One region of the Mesorhizobium sp. NZP2077 genome, then DNA from elsewhere that is predicted to be linked to it. Evidence: riboswitches for the same ligand, from Rfam matches in the RefSeq annotation. Region 1 holds a riboswitch; the other holds the start of a gene.

What was found. A riboswitch is a leader RNA that binds a small molecule or an ion and turns the genes downstream of it on or off. The one in region 1 is predicted to bind cobalamin.
Region 2: another riboswitch for cobalamin. It lies ahead of HGP13_RS17475 (DUF1636 family protein); the one in region 1 lies ahead of HGP13_RS25145 (DUF1636 family protein).

Annotation. Positions count from the first base shown of each region.
Region 1 is NZ_CP051293.1:5,011,319-5,019,237, forward strand. It holds gene HGP13_RS25110 (phosphatase PAP2/dual specificity phosphatase family protein) at 1-1,228, shown strand, start outside; gene HGP13_RS25115 (hypothetical protein) at 1,225-1,668, shown strand; gene HGP13_RS25120 (lysophospholipid acyltransferase family protein) at 1,665-2,327, shown strand; gene HGP13_RS25125 (phosphatidate cytidylyltransferase) at 2,327-3,262, shown strand; gene HGP13_RS25130 (iron ABC transporter permease) at 3,288-4,337, opposite strand; gene HGP13_RS25135 (ABC transporter substrate-binding protein) at 4,337-5,284, opposite strand; gene HGP13_RS25140 (ABC transporter ATP-binding protein) at 5,328-6,116, opposite strand; gene HGP13_RS25145 (DUF1636 family protein) at 6,113-6,595, opposite strand; cobalamin riboswitch at 6,602-6,808, opposite strand; gene HGP13_RS25150 (substrate-binding domain-containing protein) at 7,060-7,919, opposite strand, start outside.
Region 2 is NZ_CP051293.1:3,533,964-3,541,882, reverse strand. It holds gene HGP13_RS17505 (NADH-quinone oxidoreductase subunit E) at 1-828, opposite strand, end outside; gene HGP13_RS17500 (NADH-quinone oxidoreductase subunit D) at 829-2,019, opposite strand; gene HGP13_RS17495 (NADH-quinone oxidoreductase subunit C) at 2,029-2,634, opposite strand; gene HGP13_RS17490 (NADH-quinone oxidoreductase subunit B) at 2,639-3,220, opposite strand; gene HGP13_RS17485 (NADH-quinone oxidoreductase subunit A) at 3,211-3,576, opposite strand; gene HGP13_RS17480 (winged helix-turn-helix domain-containing protein) at 3,910-5,109, shown strand; cobalamin riboswitch at 5,139-5,343, shown strand; gene HGP13_RS17475 (DUF1636 family protein) at 5,382-5,816, shown strand; gene cobW (cobalamin biosynthesis protein CobW) at 5,813-6,850, shown strand; gene cobN (cobaltochelatase subunit CobN) at 6,869-7,919, shown strand, end outside.

The DNA.
Region 1 (7,919 bases):
CCTGACCTATGGCTTCGCCAATTGGCTGGCGTCACGGCGCGACGATGTCGGCAGCATCGTGTTCTCCTGGGAACGCAGCATCCCCTTCGTCCCCTGGACCATCGTGCCCTACTGGTCGATCAACCTGTTCTACGGCCTGTCGCTGCTGCTCAACGGCAACCGGCAAGGGGTCGACCGCCTGGCCGGACGCTTTCTCACAGCGCAACTCGTCGCCGTCACCTGCTTCATCCTGTTCCCGCTGACGGCGACGTTCGTGCGGCCGCAAACGACCGGCCTGCCGGGCTTCATGTTTGCCGTGCTTGGCGGTTTCGACAAGCCGTTCAACCAGGCGCCCTCGCTGCACATCGCCCTGCTCGTGATCATCTGGGATCATTGGCGCCATCGGCTCGGCGGCCTTCTCCTGCCGCTCTGGCATGGCTGGTGCTTCCTGATCGGCGCGTCGGTGCTGACGACCTGGCAACATCATTTCATCGACATCCCGACCGGCGCACTGCTCGGTTTTTTCGCGCTGTGGCTGTTTCCGCGCAGCGGCGAGTTGCCGGTTTCAGGGGCCCGACTGCCCAGCGATGCGAAAGCCCGTCGGCTGGCGCTGTTCTATGCGCTGGGTAGCGTCCTTGCGCTTGCCGGTGCCGCGCTCGGCGCGTTCTTCTCCGCTGTCGCGCTCATCCTGCTTTGGCCGGCTTTGGCGCTGGCTATCGTCGCCTTCGCCTATGCCGGGGCCGGCGCCAAGGTGTTCCAGAAATCCGCGGATGGCAGCATCACGCTCGCCAGCCGCGTCCTGCTCTTGCCCTACCGTCTCGGCGCCAGGACAAACATATGGGCCTGGACACGTGATCTTGCTCCGCAGGCGGCGGTGGCGGATGGCGTCTTTCTCGGGCGCTTTCCCACGGCAAGCGAGGCCAACAGCTTCGGCACGGTCGTCGACCTCGCCGCCGAACTCGAAAGGCCGGCGGGAGCGATGTGCCGCTGGATCAGCTTGCCGATGGTCGACCTGTTGCCGCCGCCTTTGATGATACAGCAACAGGCCGCCGGCGCGCTGGAGACAGCGCGCAGCGACGGCACGGTGCTTGTCTGCTGCGCGCTCGGCTTCCAGCGCAGCGCCGGCGTTGTCGCCGAATGGCTGGTGGCGACCGGCAGGGCCAAGACACCGGGCCTGGCGCGCGAGATGCTGACGACCGCCGGCCGGCCGGTCCATCTTGCCGAGGCCGTGGAACGGGCGACGTCATGACCGGCAATGCCTATCAGGAAAGCACCGATCGCTTCGCCCGTATGCTGATGCGGCAGGCCGCTTGGCCGGCCGCAATCGTGGTGGCCGCGAACATCCTCGCGCCGCTGGCCGCTTCGGCGCGCGGCGCCTTCGAGACCCGGCATGCGACCCTCTCCCTGTCGCTCGCCGCCGCGAGCGCTGTTGCCGTGCTGGCGCTGTCGGCGCTGCTGGCATTCGACGCACTGCTGTTCCGGCTGATGGCCAGCCACGACGACGAGACTTCCGGTGGGGCCGCGGTGGACGATATGCTGGCGCGCATGCGCCTGAAGCCGCAGCCGCCCTCCACACGTTCGCTCAACGACCGCATGGCCGGTACGCGCCGGTTGCTCATCAGGCAACGCGCAGCCCTTGGACTGTTCGTGGCGATGCTTTTGGCGGCCGGATTTTGGGCGCCGCGATGAGCAAGCTTGCGCTGAAGACCTTTACCCTGCTGCAGACGGTAACCTCCGTTGGCCTCTCGGCGCTGGCATGGGTGGTGACCGGGGTGCGTCCGATCTGGAATGGCAGCCTGCCGTCGGACCGGCAGCGCATCTATTTCGCCAACCACACAAGCCATGGCGACTTCATCCTCTTGTCGGCGTGCCTGAGTGAAAAGGAGCGCGCGATCACCCATGCCGTGGCGGCCGGCGAGTATTGGGGAAGATCGCGGCTGCGCCGCTTCATCGCGCAGGACATGCTGTCGTCCGTGCTCATCAACCGCCAATGGACGAAGCCTGAGGAAAACCCGGTCGAGATCATGCTGTCGGTCCTCGACCAGGGCCACTCGCTGATCCTGTTTCCCGAAGGCACCCGCAACATGACCGAGGAGCCCCTGCTGCCCTTCCGTTCCGGGCTCTACAATTTGACGATGGCGCGGCCGGAGGTCGAGCTGATCCCGTGCTGGATCGAGAACATGTCGCGTGTGCTGCCCAAGGGTCAGTTCCTGCCGGTTCCGCTTTTGTGTCGCGTCGTCTTCGGCGCGCCGGTGACGGTGGCCCCGGGCGAAGAGCGCCGCGCCTTCCTCGACCGAGCCCACGCCACGCTCCTGGCGCTCAACCCGCGCCCTGAACGAGACGATTGATGCGCCACGACATCTCAATTTTGATCATCGGCCTGCTTGTGGTGCTGACGACCGCCAGCATCGTCGCCGCCATACTTTCGGCGCGGGCGCCAAAGCCACTCAGTTCGACGCTGGTCAATCTCACCCAACGCATCAACGCCTGGTGGGTGATGGTGGCGCTGATGACGGTCGCCTTCTTCTTCGGCCGCTACGGCATGACCATCCTGTTCGCGCTGATTTCGTTCGCGTCGCTGCGCGAATTTGTGACGCTGACGCACACAAGCCGCAGCGATCATTGGGTGCTGCTTGGCATGTTCGGCATCATCATCCCGTTTCAATACTGGCTGGTGTGGACCGCCTGGTATGGGCTCTTCGTCATCTTCATTCCGGTCTACTGCTTCCTGCTGATGCCGGCCATCACCGCGCTGCATGGCGACACCGAACGCTTTCTCGAGCGGATCGCCGCGCAGCAATGGGCAGTGATGATCTCGGTCTATTGCGTCAGCCATGTGCCAGCACTGCTGACGCTCGACGTGCCGGGCTTCGAGGGCCGCAATTTGTTGCTGATCGCCTTCCTGATCATCGTCGTGCAAGGCAGCGACGTGCTGCAGTACATCTTCGGCAAGCTGTTTGGAAAACACCGTTTCTCGCCGACGGTCTCGCCGTCGAAAACCTGGGAAGGCCTGATCGGCGGGGTGGTGTCGGCGAGCCTACTCGGCGCGCTGTTGTCCTTCGTGACGCCGTTTTCGCCGCTGCAGGCGGCTTGCGTGGCCTTCGTCGCCTGTTCGATGGGCTTTCTGGGCGGGCTGGTCGCCTCGGCCATCAAGCGCGACCAGGGCGTCAAGGACTGGGGCCATCTCATCGAAGGCCATGGCGGCATGATGGACCGCACCGACAGCCTGGTCTTCGCGGCTCCGATCTTCTTTCACATCGTGCGCTATTTCTGGACGGTCTGAACCGGCGCGTTCTGGCCCAGCTCGCTCAGAGCCGGTTTCGCACGACCAGCGTCACGACGAAGAAGGCGCCGAGTGAGCTGGTAATGATTCCGATCGGCAGTTCCTGCGGCGGCAGCAAGGTCCGCGCCAAGAGATCGCTTGCCAGCAAGAGCACTGCTCCGAACAACGCACAGCTTGCGATCAGGCGCAGATGCAAGGGACCGGCCAGCGGCCGCGACAGATGCGGGATCATCAATCCGACAAAGCCGATGACGCCGGCGACCGAGACGAGAATCGCCGTCGAGAAGGCGGCGACGAGAAACGTCGTCCTGCGCATCCGCGCCACCGGCACACCGAGGCTTTCGGCGGCACTTTCACCGGCCAGGAAAGCGTCCAGCCTGCGATGGTTCCACAACCCATAGGCCGCAATCGTGCCGGCGCCCAGTGCGCCCAACCAGACATTGTCCCAGCGCGCCAGCCCGAGCCCGCCCATCGTCCAGAACAGCACGGAGTGGGCGGCGCGCTGGTCTCCGGCGAAGACCAGATAATTGGTCAAGGCCGTGAACAGGAAGGAAACGGCAAGCCCGGCGAGGATCAGCCGCTCCGGGCCTTGCCCCCTCACCCGCGCGACCAGCAGCAGGACAATGCAGGCGGCCAGTATGCCGCCGGTGAAGGCGGCGACTGGCAAGGTCCAGATGCCAAAGCTGTCACCAAAGACGGTGATGACGGAAACCGCACCTGCGGCAGCCCCTGACGACAGGCCGAACAGGAAGGGATCGGCAAGATCGTTGCGGGTCACCGTCTGCAGCAAGGCGCCTGTTATGCCGAGGCCGCCGCCGACACAGACCGCCAGGATCGTGCGCGGCAGCCGCAGGTCAACGACGATCTTGCCGACCGGGCCCGACACCTGGTGCCCGTTCAACCCGACAGCATGGCCAAGCGAGGCGATGACGTCCGTCAGAGGTATCAGCGTCGAACCATAGGCGATCGACAGCAGCACGAGGGCGACGACCGCCACCGTGCCCGCCGCCATCGCCAGCGCGAATGCCTTGTGCCCCGAGAGCGCACCGGACTTATGCCCAGGGGCAAGAAGCATCAGAACGCTTCCGGATGCATCGCTTTGGCGATCTTGGCGATCGCCTCGATGTTCGCCGGCCCAGGTGTCAGTTCGGCATAGCGCAGGGCAACGAAGCGTTCGTTCTTGACCGCGTCCGTTTCCTTCATTGCCGGATGCGCTTTCAAAAAATCGAGCAATTTCTTGTAGCCGCCGCCGTCCTGGTAATCGAGCAGGATGAGGAATTGCGGATTGCGCGACGCCACCGTTTCCCAGTCCGTGTTGCCCCAGCTGGTGTCCATGTCGGCCATGATGTTGTCGCCGCCAGCGGCGGTGATCATGGCGCTGGGAATAGCGAATTTTCCAGCGGTGAACGGCTTGTCCTCGCCGGAATCGTAGAGGAACACCCGCGTTCCCTTGGCGCTGCCAACCTTGGCGGTGATGTCAGCCAGTTGCGCCTTCCAGCCGGCAACAAGCTTCTCGGCTTCGGCCTCCTTGCCAAAAATCTTGCCCAGCTTTTCGACGTCGCCATACAGAAGGTCCATCGAGGCGGCCGGCCTGGTCTTGTCGAGATGGACGCAGCTTTCGGTCAGCACCAGCGTCTTGATCCCGTGCGGAGCGAGCGTGTCGGGCGTCACGTCGCCGCCCGGCTTCATGCCATAGTACCAGCCGGCGAAGAAGAAATCGGGCTCGACCGCGACGAGGTTTTCGAGCGTCGGGTATTTTGGCGCCAGTTCCGGGATGGAACCCTGCTCGGCCTTGAATTCGGGACCGACCTTGTACCATCCGGTGATGCCGGTAAGGCCGACGATCGACGGCTGCAGCTTCAGCGCGAAGGCCATCTCGGCCATGTTGAGATCGTGGATGACGGCGCGGTTGGGTGGCGCGTCGAAGGTCAGCGGCTTGCCGCAGCTGTCGACGGTGACGGGGAAGGCGAAGGCTGTCGACGCCAGCAGCGAGAAGACGAGCGACAGTGCGAGACGTTTCACGGATTTTGCTCCTTGGTTGAACAGTGTCGGATGAAGGGTTTGATCAGGACGGCGGCGCGGCGCGGTTCGGAACATCGAACACCGTCAGTTCGCGGTCCTCGGTGGGGTGGCGCAGGCGAAACACGTCGACACCGAAAATCTCGCGGATCAGCTGTTGCGTCAGCGCTTCGCGCGGTGCAGCCAGCGCATGCAGCCGCGCTTCATTCATTACCGCGACTCTGGTGGCGAAGGGCGCCACCAACGCCAGATCGTGCAGCACGGCGATCACCGTCATGCCGAAGCCGGCCACGAGTTCGAGAAGTTCTGCGCGGGCGCGCGGATCGAGATGGTTGGTCGGCTCGTCGAGGAACAGCACTTTCGGTTGCTGTGCGATGGCGCGCGCCAGCTGGGCGCGTTGGCGTTCCCCGCCCGACAGCGAGCCGATGCTGCGGCCAAGCAGCGGCAACAAGCTGGTCCGACGCAGCGCGTTCACGACAATGTCGTGTTCCTCGCTCCTGCGCCTCAGGCCGGCATGCGGGACGCGGCCAAGCTCGACATAGTCGATCACCGCCAGCCGCGGATCCGGCTGGTCGGTCTGGCCGACGACGGCGATGTGCAATGCCCGTTCGGCGGTCGAGATCCTGTCCAGGCGGCGCCCGCCAAGCTTCACCTCGCCCGAACTTGGCCTCAGCATGCCCGACAGCATGCGCAGCAGCGTCGTCTTGCCGGCGCCGTTGGGGCCAATGATGGCGAGGCGATCACCAGCGGCAACCGACAGGCTGACCGCATGGACCAGATTCCGCCCATTTGCCGTCGCGCTCAAATTGCGGGCGTCCAGAAGTGGCGTTGTCATCGGCTGTCTCCCGCAGGCTTGCCTGGTACCGGAATGCGGGCCAGCGTCTTGCCAGCCAGTCGCGGCGGACGTTGTCCGGAATTGCACCAGCCGTCGGCGAGCGAGGCGTAAAGCCTGGCAAATCGCACGAGATCGCCGGCATCGGCCTCGGCGTCTATGGAGCCGAAGAGGTAGGCTGCCTTGCCTGGCGCCTGGAAAGCCACCGTCAGCGGCCGCGCGCAGCCCGCCATGCATTCGACGCCTTCGACCGTGAAACCATTTGCCACCGCGGGCTCATGGTGGGCTGAGAGCCGGGAGCGTAAGTCGGCGCAGAGGCTTTGGCCCGACCTGACCCCGGTCGGGACGTCACGGCAGAGAGTGCACACGATGATGCGATGATCGATGGAGCCGTCCAACTTTCCGTCACTTTCCAAAACTGGCGACGGAAGGATGTTGGCGAGCCGGCCGACAAGACCGACGTCCACGTTTCCTCCCGGCACACCCCGTCCGGTCAACTCAGTGATGGCAGGTCTCCTGGCTCGCGGGTCTCGGCGCAATCCTGCCTTCCCAGCCTTGCCGGCCAGTGGCATGTCGGATCTTGCTCACCGCTTACAGTTGCGGGGGCAGCCACGGCCTCGACCTCGGAGGGTCTCACCGTGTTCCCTTTTCACCCCTTGCCTTTCGGCGCGGGGACCATCACCGGAGCATCGTAGATTTGCCCCTGGCGCATCGCAACAATTCTTTTCGACTGGTCCTGTCACCATCGCGGCACCAACAGACTGCAACCTCATCAGATAGGGGCGTGCGATATCTCCGTCTGTAATGTAATAACAAAACTGTTAAAGAGATATCCTCTGCCGCTGTCAATCCCTTGCCACCGCGAGCTGCCGGTGACGTTTGCAAACGCAGACGGGGCGAGGTTCGCGTGAACCCCGCCCCGGATCGAATAGTCTACAGACAGACCTTACTTTCCCGCCAGTTGCTTGGCGTTCTCGGGCGTGATCGCTGTCGTGTCGACGGTGACCGTCGTATCCACCGAAGTCGCGCAATCGAGCAGGATCTTCTTCGACATCTCGATCGCTTCCTTCGCACCCGTCGGATAGGTGAAGGTCGCCGCCCAGTCGCCCTTGGCCACGGCCTCGATCCCGCCGGCAGGGCCTGGCAGGCCGTCGGTGCCGATGATCTTGACCTGCTTGCCAGCGCCCTTGGCGGCAAGCAGCGCGCCAGCCGCCATCATGTCGTTCGAGGCGTAGAGCACCTTGATGTCGGGATGCGCCTGCAACATGGCCGAGAAGGCGGTCTGGGCTTTATCCGGCACCCAGTCCGCCGCCTGCTCGGCGACGACCTGGATCTTGGCATTCTCCTTGACGCCGTCCTTGAAGCCGTTCAACCGTTCGACAGCCGGCGTCGAGCTCGGGAGACCTTCCAGCACCGCCGCTTCACCACCTTCCGGCAGCAAGGTCTTGGCGGTGTACTTGCCCGCTTCGAGCGCGATCTTGTAATTGTCGCCGCCGATGAAGGCGGTGTAGTCCTTGCCGGGATCGCCGACCGTCTTGCGGTCGAGCTCGATGACCGGGATGCCGGCATCCATGGCGCGCTTGACCGCCGGTGTCAGCGGTGCCGCCTCGAAGGGCGAGATCAGCAGCAGATCGACTTTCTGGGTGATGAAGTTGTCCACCTGCGAGGTCTGCGTGTTGACGTTGCCGGCGCCGTCGGCGATCTGCAACGTGAAGCCCGGCACTTCCTTGGCGGCCGCCGTCAGCTCGTCATTGACATGTTGGCGGTAGGGCTCGGCATTGTTCGCCTGTGAAAAGCCGATGATGA
Region 2 (7,919 bases), 1.5 Mb from region 1:
GGTCGCCGAAGGCGTCTTCAAGGCCGGGCTGGTTTCGGGCGCGTCGGTCTTCGGCTTGCCGGCATTGGACGGCGCCACTGGGGCGGCAGCGGGCGCTTGCGCTGCAGGAGCAGCCGGTGCGGCTGCGGCCGGAGTGGCTGCAGCGGCCGGCGCCGCATTCTGGGCGGCCTTGGTCGCCGCCTTGGCTTCCTTGTCGCGGGTCGACTTGAGGATCGCCTTTTCGCTCTTCAGCGTCGTCAGGCCGGAGGCTGGTTCCGAGCCGGTGCGGCCATTCTGTGGCCCCGGCGCCACCGAGGCGCCCTTGCCCGCGTCATAGAGATCGATGATTTCGGCCAGCCGTTCCGGCGTCAGATCCTCGAACGTATCCTTGAACACCATGACCATCGGTGCGTTGACGCAGGCGCCGAGACACTCGACCTCTTCCCACGACAAGGTGCCCTTGTCGTTGGTGTGGAACTGGTCGTGGTGGATTTTCGAACGGCAGACATCCATCAGCGCTTCCGAGCCGCGCAGCATGCAGGGCGTGGTGCCGCAGACCTGGATGTGCGCGCGGGTACCAACCGGGTTCAGCTGATACTGTGTGTAGAAGGTCGCGACCTCGAGCCCACGGATACGCGGCATGCCAAGCATGTCCGAAATCGCCTCGATCGCCGCCTTGGTGACCCAGCCTTCCTGCTCCTGCGCGATCATCAGCAACGGAATGATCGCCGACTGCTCACGGCCCTTCGGGTATTTCTTGATCCATTGCTTCGCCGCCGCCGCGTTCGCCCGGTTGAAGGCAAAGGAGGCTGGCTGGACGCTTGCTTCTGCGAGACGGCGGACTGACATTTAGCGATCGACCTCACCAAACACGATGTCGAGGGAGCCGAGAACGGCGGTGACGTCGGCCAGCATGTGGCCGCGGCAGAGGAAATCCATGGCTTGCAGATGCGCGAAGCCGGGCGCGCGCAGCTTGCAGCGGTACGGCTTGTTGGAGCCGTCGGAGACCAGATAGACACCGAATTCGCCCTTCGGCGCCTCGACGGCCGCATAGACCTCGCCGGCCGGCACGCGATAGCCCTCGGTGTAGAGCTTGAAGTGGTGGATCAGCGCTTCCATCGAGCGCTTCATCGCCTGGCGCTTGGGCGGCACCACCTTGCCATCGAGATTCGACACCGGGCCGGTGCTTTCCTTGCCGAGCAGAAGATCGACACACTGGCGCATGATCCGAGCCGACTGGCGCATCTCTTCCATGCGCACGAGATAACGGTCGTAGCAGTCGCCGTTCTTGCCGATCGGAATGTCGAAATCCATTTCCGAATAGCATTCATAGGGCTGCGACTTGCGCAGATCCCAGGGCGCGCCCGAACCGCGCACCATGACGCCGGAAAAGCCCCAGGCCCAGGCATCGGCCAGAGAAACAATGCCGATATCGACATTGCGCTGCTTGAAGATACGGTTGCCGGTCAGAAGACGATCGAGATCATCGATCGACTTCAGGAACGGGTCGATCCACTTGCCGATGTCCTCGACCAGCTGGCGCGGCAGGTCCTGGTGCACACCGCCGGGACGGAAATAGGCGGCATGCATGCGCGAACCGGAAGCCCGCTCATAGAACACCATCAGCTTTTCGCGTTCGACGAAACCCCATAGCGGCGGCGTCAGCGCGCCGACGTCCATCGCCTGCGTCGTCACATTGAGGATGTGCGACATGATGCGGCCGATTTCGCAATAGAGCACGCGGATCAACTGGCCGCGCCTCGGCACCTCGATGCCGAGCAGGCGCTCGGCGGCGAGCGCGAAGGCGTGCTCCTGGTTCATCGGCGCGCAATAGTCGAGCCGGTCGAGATAAGGCACAGCCTGAAGATAGGTTTTTGCCTCGATCAGCTTCTCGGTGCCGCGGTGCAAAAGTCCGATATGCGGATCGACGCGATCGACGACTTCGCCGTCCAGCTCCAGCACAAGGCGCAAAACGCCATGCGCCGCAGGGTGCTGCGGCCCGAAATTGATGTTGAAATTGCGGACGGAGGTTTCAGCCATTCTGGCGCCTCAATTCGTCTTGGCTTTTTCGTCCCCGGGCAGCACGTAATCCGTGCCTTCCCAAGGGGAAAGAAAATCAAAATTGCGGAATTCCTGCTTGAGCTCGACCGGCTCGTAGATGACGCGCTTAGCTTCGTCGTCGTAGCGCACTTCGACGAAGCCGGTCAGTGGGAAATCCTTGCGCAGCGGATGGCCTTCGAAGCCGTAATCGGTCAGCAGGCGGCGCAGATCGGGATGGCCCGAAAACAGCACGCCATAAAGATCATAGGTCTCGCGCTCGAACCAGTCGGCACCGGGGAAAACACCGGTGATCGACGGCACCATTGTCTCCTCATCGGCCAGAACCTTGACACGGATGCGGACATTCTGTTTCGGCGAAAGCAGGTGGTAGACGACGTCGAAGCGCTTGGCGCGCGACGGATAGTCGGCGCCGCAGACATCGATGATCGAGATGAACTGGCAACGCGCATCGTCGCGCAGGAAAGTCACCACTTCGATGAGATCGCCCGGCTCGACATGGATGGTCAGCTCGCCATAGGCGATCGCCGCGTCATTGACGCGGCCGATCAGCTTTTCGCCGAGATAGGTCGACAGTTCGCTAAGGGATGCGGCCATGGATTTACCGTTCGATCGTGCCGGTGCGGCGGATTTTCTTCTGCAAGAGAAGAATGCCGTAGAGCAGGGCTTCGGCGCTCGGCGGGCAGCCGGGCACATAGATGTCGACCGGCACGATGCGGTCGCAGCCGCGCACCACCGAATAGGAATAGTGGTAGTAGCCGCCGCCATTGGCGCAGGAGCCCATCGAGATGACGTAGCGCGGCTCCGGCATCTGGTCGTAGACCTTGCGCAGTGCCGGCGCCATCTTGTTGGTCAGCGTGCCGGCGACGATCATGATGTCGGACTGGCGCGGCGACGCGCGCGGCGCAACACCGAACCGCTCCGAATCGTAGCGCGGCATCGAGGTGTGGATCATCTCGACCGCGCAGCAGGCCAGACCGAAGGTCATGAACATCAAGGAGCCGCTGCGTGCCCAGGTGATCAGTGCCTCGGTCGAGGTGACCAGAAACCCCTTGTCGGCAAGCTCATTGTTGATTTCGAGGAAGAAGGGATCGTCCTCCCCCACCGGCCGGCCGGTGTTGGGATCGATGATGCCCTTCGGCTTCGGCGCGACGAGGGTGCCTGAACTGTCGTTCAATCCCATTCCAGCGCTCCTTTTTTCCATTCATAGGCAAAGCCGATGGTCAGCACTGCCAAAAACACCATCATCGACCAGAAGCCGAGCATGCCGATCTTCGAGAAGGATACGGCCCAGGGAAACAGGAAGGCCACTTCCAGGTCGAAGATGATGAACAGGATCGACACCAGGTAGAAACGGATGTCGAATTTCATGCGGGCGTCGTCGAACGAGTTGAAACCGCACTCGTAGGCGGAAAGCTTTTCGGGATCGGGATTGCGGTAGGCCACCAGGAACGGTGCGGCCAGCAGCGCCAGGCCGACGACCAGTGCCACGCCGATGAACAGGACGATGGGCAGGTACGAACTGAGGAGTGCGTTCATGCTCGGCTTTCCGTTGGAGCCAATCCACTTTGATTACAGCACCGGACCTTAATGCGGAAGCGTGACAGTTTAACCGCTGAACCGTTTTAAGGAGCCTATGCTGCAACGCGGCGAGGGTTAGCGCAGCACTTCCAGCGAAGCAAGTCAAACCTTGTTCAAAACACCGGCCTGGACGGCATGTCGCGCTAAACTGGTCCGATCAGCTCCTGTTTGATTTCCTTCATTTTGTACTCCACTTTTGTCTCCTGACAGGGTTACCGCCAAAACCCTGCTAGCATGGGCTGGAATCACCCGTCTGTATGACGGCAAACGAGCCATAAGAGTCGCATCCGAATGAAGGAAAAGATCTCGCTTGCCATGGCCCGGCGCATCGCGCTCGCCGCTCAGGGATTTCTCGCTCCCCGCCCAAATGGTACGCCCGATCGCCGCCACTTCGCCCGTGTCCTCTCCCGCACCGGCCTGCTGCAGATCGATTCCGTCAGCGCGGTGGTGCGCGCGCATTATATGCCGCTCTATTCGCGCCTCGGCCCCTACCCTCTCGCCCTGCTCGACAATGCCGCCGTGACACGCAAGCGCACGGTGTTCGAATACTGGGCGCACGAGGCCTCCTTCCTGCCGGTCGAGACCTACCCGCTGATGCGCTGGCGCATGCAGCGCGCCGAGCAAGGCGACGAGATGTATCTGGGGCTGGCCAAATGGGGCCGCGAGCACGCCGCCTATATAGAAGAGATCTACCGCGAGGTCGTCGCGCGCGGCCCGATCGCTGCTTCGGCGCTCGAGGGCCAGAAGGGTTCGGGTGGTTGGTGGGGCTGGAGCCATGCCAAGCACGCCTTCGAATGGCTGTTCTGGGCCGGGCGCATCACCACGGCGCACCGCCGCGGCTTCGAGCGCTTCTACGACCTGCCGGAGCGCGTGCTGCCGCAAGCGATCCTCGACCTGCCGGTACCGGCCCCCGAGGACGCGCATCGCGAATTGCTGCGCATTTCGGCCCGCGCCCACGGCGTCGCGACATCAGGCGATTTGCGCGACTATTTCCGCCTGTCGCCGGCCGACATGAAGGGCCGGCTGGAGGAACTGGTCGAGACCGGCGAACTGGTGCCGGTGCGCGTCGAAGGCTGGGACAAGCCGGCTTACCTTCACAGGGACGCCCGTTTGCCCCGAAAAATCGAGGCCCGCGCCTTGCTGGCGCCGTTCGATCCGGTCGTCTTCGAACGATCGCGCTCGGAGCGGCTGTTCGATTTCCACTACCGCATCGAGATCTACACACCGGCCGAAAAGCGGCAATACGGCTATTACGTCCTGCCCTTCCTGCTCGGCGACAGGATCGTCGCACGCGTCGACCTCAAGGCCGACCGCCCGGCGAGCGTCCTGCGCGTGCACGCGGCCTACCCCGAGCCCGGCGCGCCGCCTGAAACCGCGGCGCAACTCTTCGAGGAATTGAAGCAGATGCAGGGCTGGCTCGGCCTTGAACGGATGGAAGTGACCCCCGCCGGCGATCTGGGCCCGGCGCTGGCCGACATGGCGGTGTCGTAGCCGCGCGTTGACACCGCCGCCTGCAAAAGCCTAAATCCGCTCCAGACGGTCCCTTGCCCGCAACGGCAAGGGCTAAGAGGGAATGCGGTGCGGGACAAAACCCCAAATCCGCGGCTGTCCCCGCAACTGTAAGCGAAGAGCCAAGGCCGAAAGCCACTGGGAGGTTCCCGGGAAGGCGGCACCCAAGGCGATGACTCGCGAGCCAGGAGACCTGCCGTCTGCGACAAGATAATCCGATCGCCCGGCGGGTTTCCGGGCAAGGAGCCCGGTTTTTGGACCACTACAGCAGTTTTTCGGCTGGCACAGCGGATATTCCGTCCGCCGATGGCGATGCTTTGGCCGGCGTCACCGTCATTGTCTGCGCCTCCTGCCGCGATGAAACCGGCTCGGATGCCCATCCGCGTGCCGGCGAACTTTTGGCCGAAGATACGCGCCAAGCCGCAGCGGCCGACACGATCCGCGTTCGCACGGTCGAATGCCTCGGCAATTGCAAGCGCCGTCTCAGTGCGGCCATCCTGCGCGATGGCTGCTGGAGCTATGTGTTTGGCGACCTGACCCTGACCAGTGGCGCCGACCTCGTCACTGGCGCAAAGCTCTTCGCCACTTCGACGGACGGCCTCATCCCATGGCGCGGCCGGCCTGATTCCCTCAAGCGCGGCCTCGTGGCGCGTATTCCACCTCTCGACATGCTGAAGGACCAACCATGAGCGCTTCCGTCTCCCGTGTACCCTGCACCGTCGTCACCGGCTTTCTCGGCGCCGGCAAGACGACGCTGGTTCGCCACCTCCTGGAAAACGCCGGCGGCAAGCGCATTGCCATTATCGTCAACGAGTTCGGCGACATCGGCATCGACGGGGAGATTTTGAAAGGCTGCGGCATCGACACCTGCCCCGAGGAAAACATCGTCGAACTGGCCAATGGCTGCATCTGCTGTACCGTCGCCGACGATTTCGTGCCGGCGCTCGACAAGATCCTGTCGCTGACGCCGAAGGTCGACCATATCCTGATCGAAACCTCGGGCCTGGCCCTGCCCAAGCCGCTGGTCCAGGCTTTTCAGTGGCCGACGGTGAAGAGCCGCGTGACCGTCGACGGCGTGATCGCCGTGGTCGACGGCCCGGCGCTGGCCGAAGGCCGCGTCGCCAACGACATCGACGCCTTGCAGGCGCAGAGGACTGCCGACGACTCACTCGACCATGACGACCCGGTCGAGGAGGTGTTCGAGGACCAGATCGCCTGTGCCGACCTGATCATCCTGTCGAAGAGCGACCTGATGGATGCCGCCGGTTCGGCCCGCGCCAACGCCATCATCAATGAACATTCCGCCCGCGCGGTAAAAATCGTGCCGACGTCGCATGGCAAGGTCGATTCCTCGGTGCTGCTCGGCCTCGGGCTCGCCGTCGAGGACGATATCGAAAACCGCAAGTCCCATCATGACGGCGCCTTCGACCACGAGCATGACGACTTCGACACCTTCATCGTCGACATTGCCTCGGTCGCCAATCCCGACGAGCTGGCAAAGCGTGTCGCCACCGCCGCCGAACAGGAAAACGTGCTGCGCGTGAAAGGCTTCGTCGAGGTCGGCGGCAAGCCGATGCGGCTTTTGCTGCAGGCCGTCGGCCCGCGCGTCAATCATTACTACGACCGCGCCTGGACGGCTGAGGACGACCGCCGCTCACGCCTCGTCGTCATCGGCCTCAAGGGGCTGAACCGCCCGGCAATCGAGCGTATACTCGCCGGCTGATTTCAGACACGGGCCGCGATGCACATCCTAACCACGACCTCCGCCTCGCTCGACGATCTCGCCGAGCCGGTCGATCTGCGGCAGACGCCGGCGGATATCGTGGCCCTGTCCTTCACCGACAGCGACCTCGCCGGCCTTGCAGCCGCGTGGAAGGCGGATGCCGGCCGCCTGCCCTCGATGCGGCTGGCGGCGCTACGCGACCTGCGCCACCCCATGTCCGTCGACCTTTGGGTCGACAGCGTCGCCCGCCACGCCAAAATCATCCTGGTGCGCATCCTCGGCGGCTACGACTGGTGGCGCTACGGCTGCGACCAGCTTGCCGCGACGGCCCGCGAACGCGGCATCAAACTGGCGCTGCTTCCGGGTGAAAGCCACGACGAGGATCTGCGCTTGATCGAAGCCTCGACACTGCCGCGTGAGGAATTGGATAGCCTGCTCGGCTATTTCCGTGAGGGCGGCCCGGCCAATATGAGCGCGCTGGTGCGCAGGCTGGGAAGGTTGGCGGGGGCGGAGGCAGCTGTCACCGAGCCGGTCAGCGTGCCGAAAGCGGGCTACTACGAGCCGAACCGCGGCGGCGTCCACCTCCCCCTAGTGGGGAGGGCCCGGCCGCAGGCCGGGGGTGGGGTCCTCTCCGAAACGCGCCGACTCAAAGAAACGTCGCGCCCGGTCGCACCACCCGGCCCTGCGGGCCACCCTCCCCTCGAGGTGGAGGGAAAGGTCGTGCCGATCCTGTTCTACCGCTCGATGCTGCTCGCCGCAGATGTCGCGCCCATCGACGCCCTTTTTGAAGCGCTGCGCCAACGCGGCATGCTCCCGGTCCCCATCTTCGTCTCCAGCCTGAAAGACCAGACATCCCTGGCCTTCGTGGAAACAGCCCTCGCCTCCCTGAACCCCGCTGCCATCATCACCGCGACCGCCTTCGCCTCCGGTGCCGAACCCGGTGTCGAAACCCTGTTCGACCGCGCCGGCGTGCCCGTCTTCCAGGTCATCGTCGCCACCACCCGCCTCGACGTCTGGAAAAACAACCAGCGCGGCCTGGCGCCCGCCGACCTTGCCATGCATGTCGTGC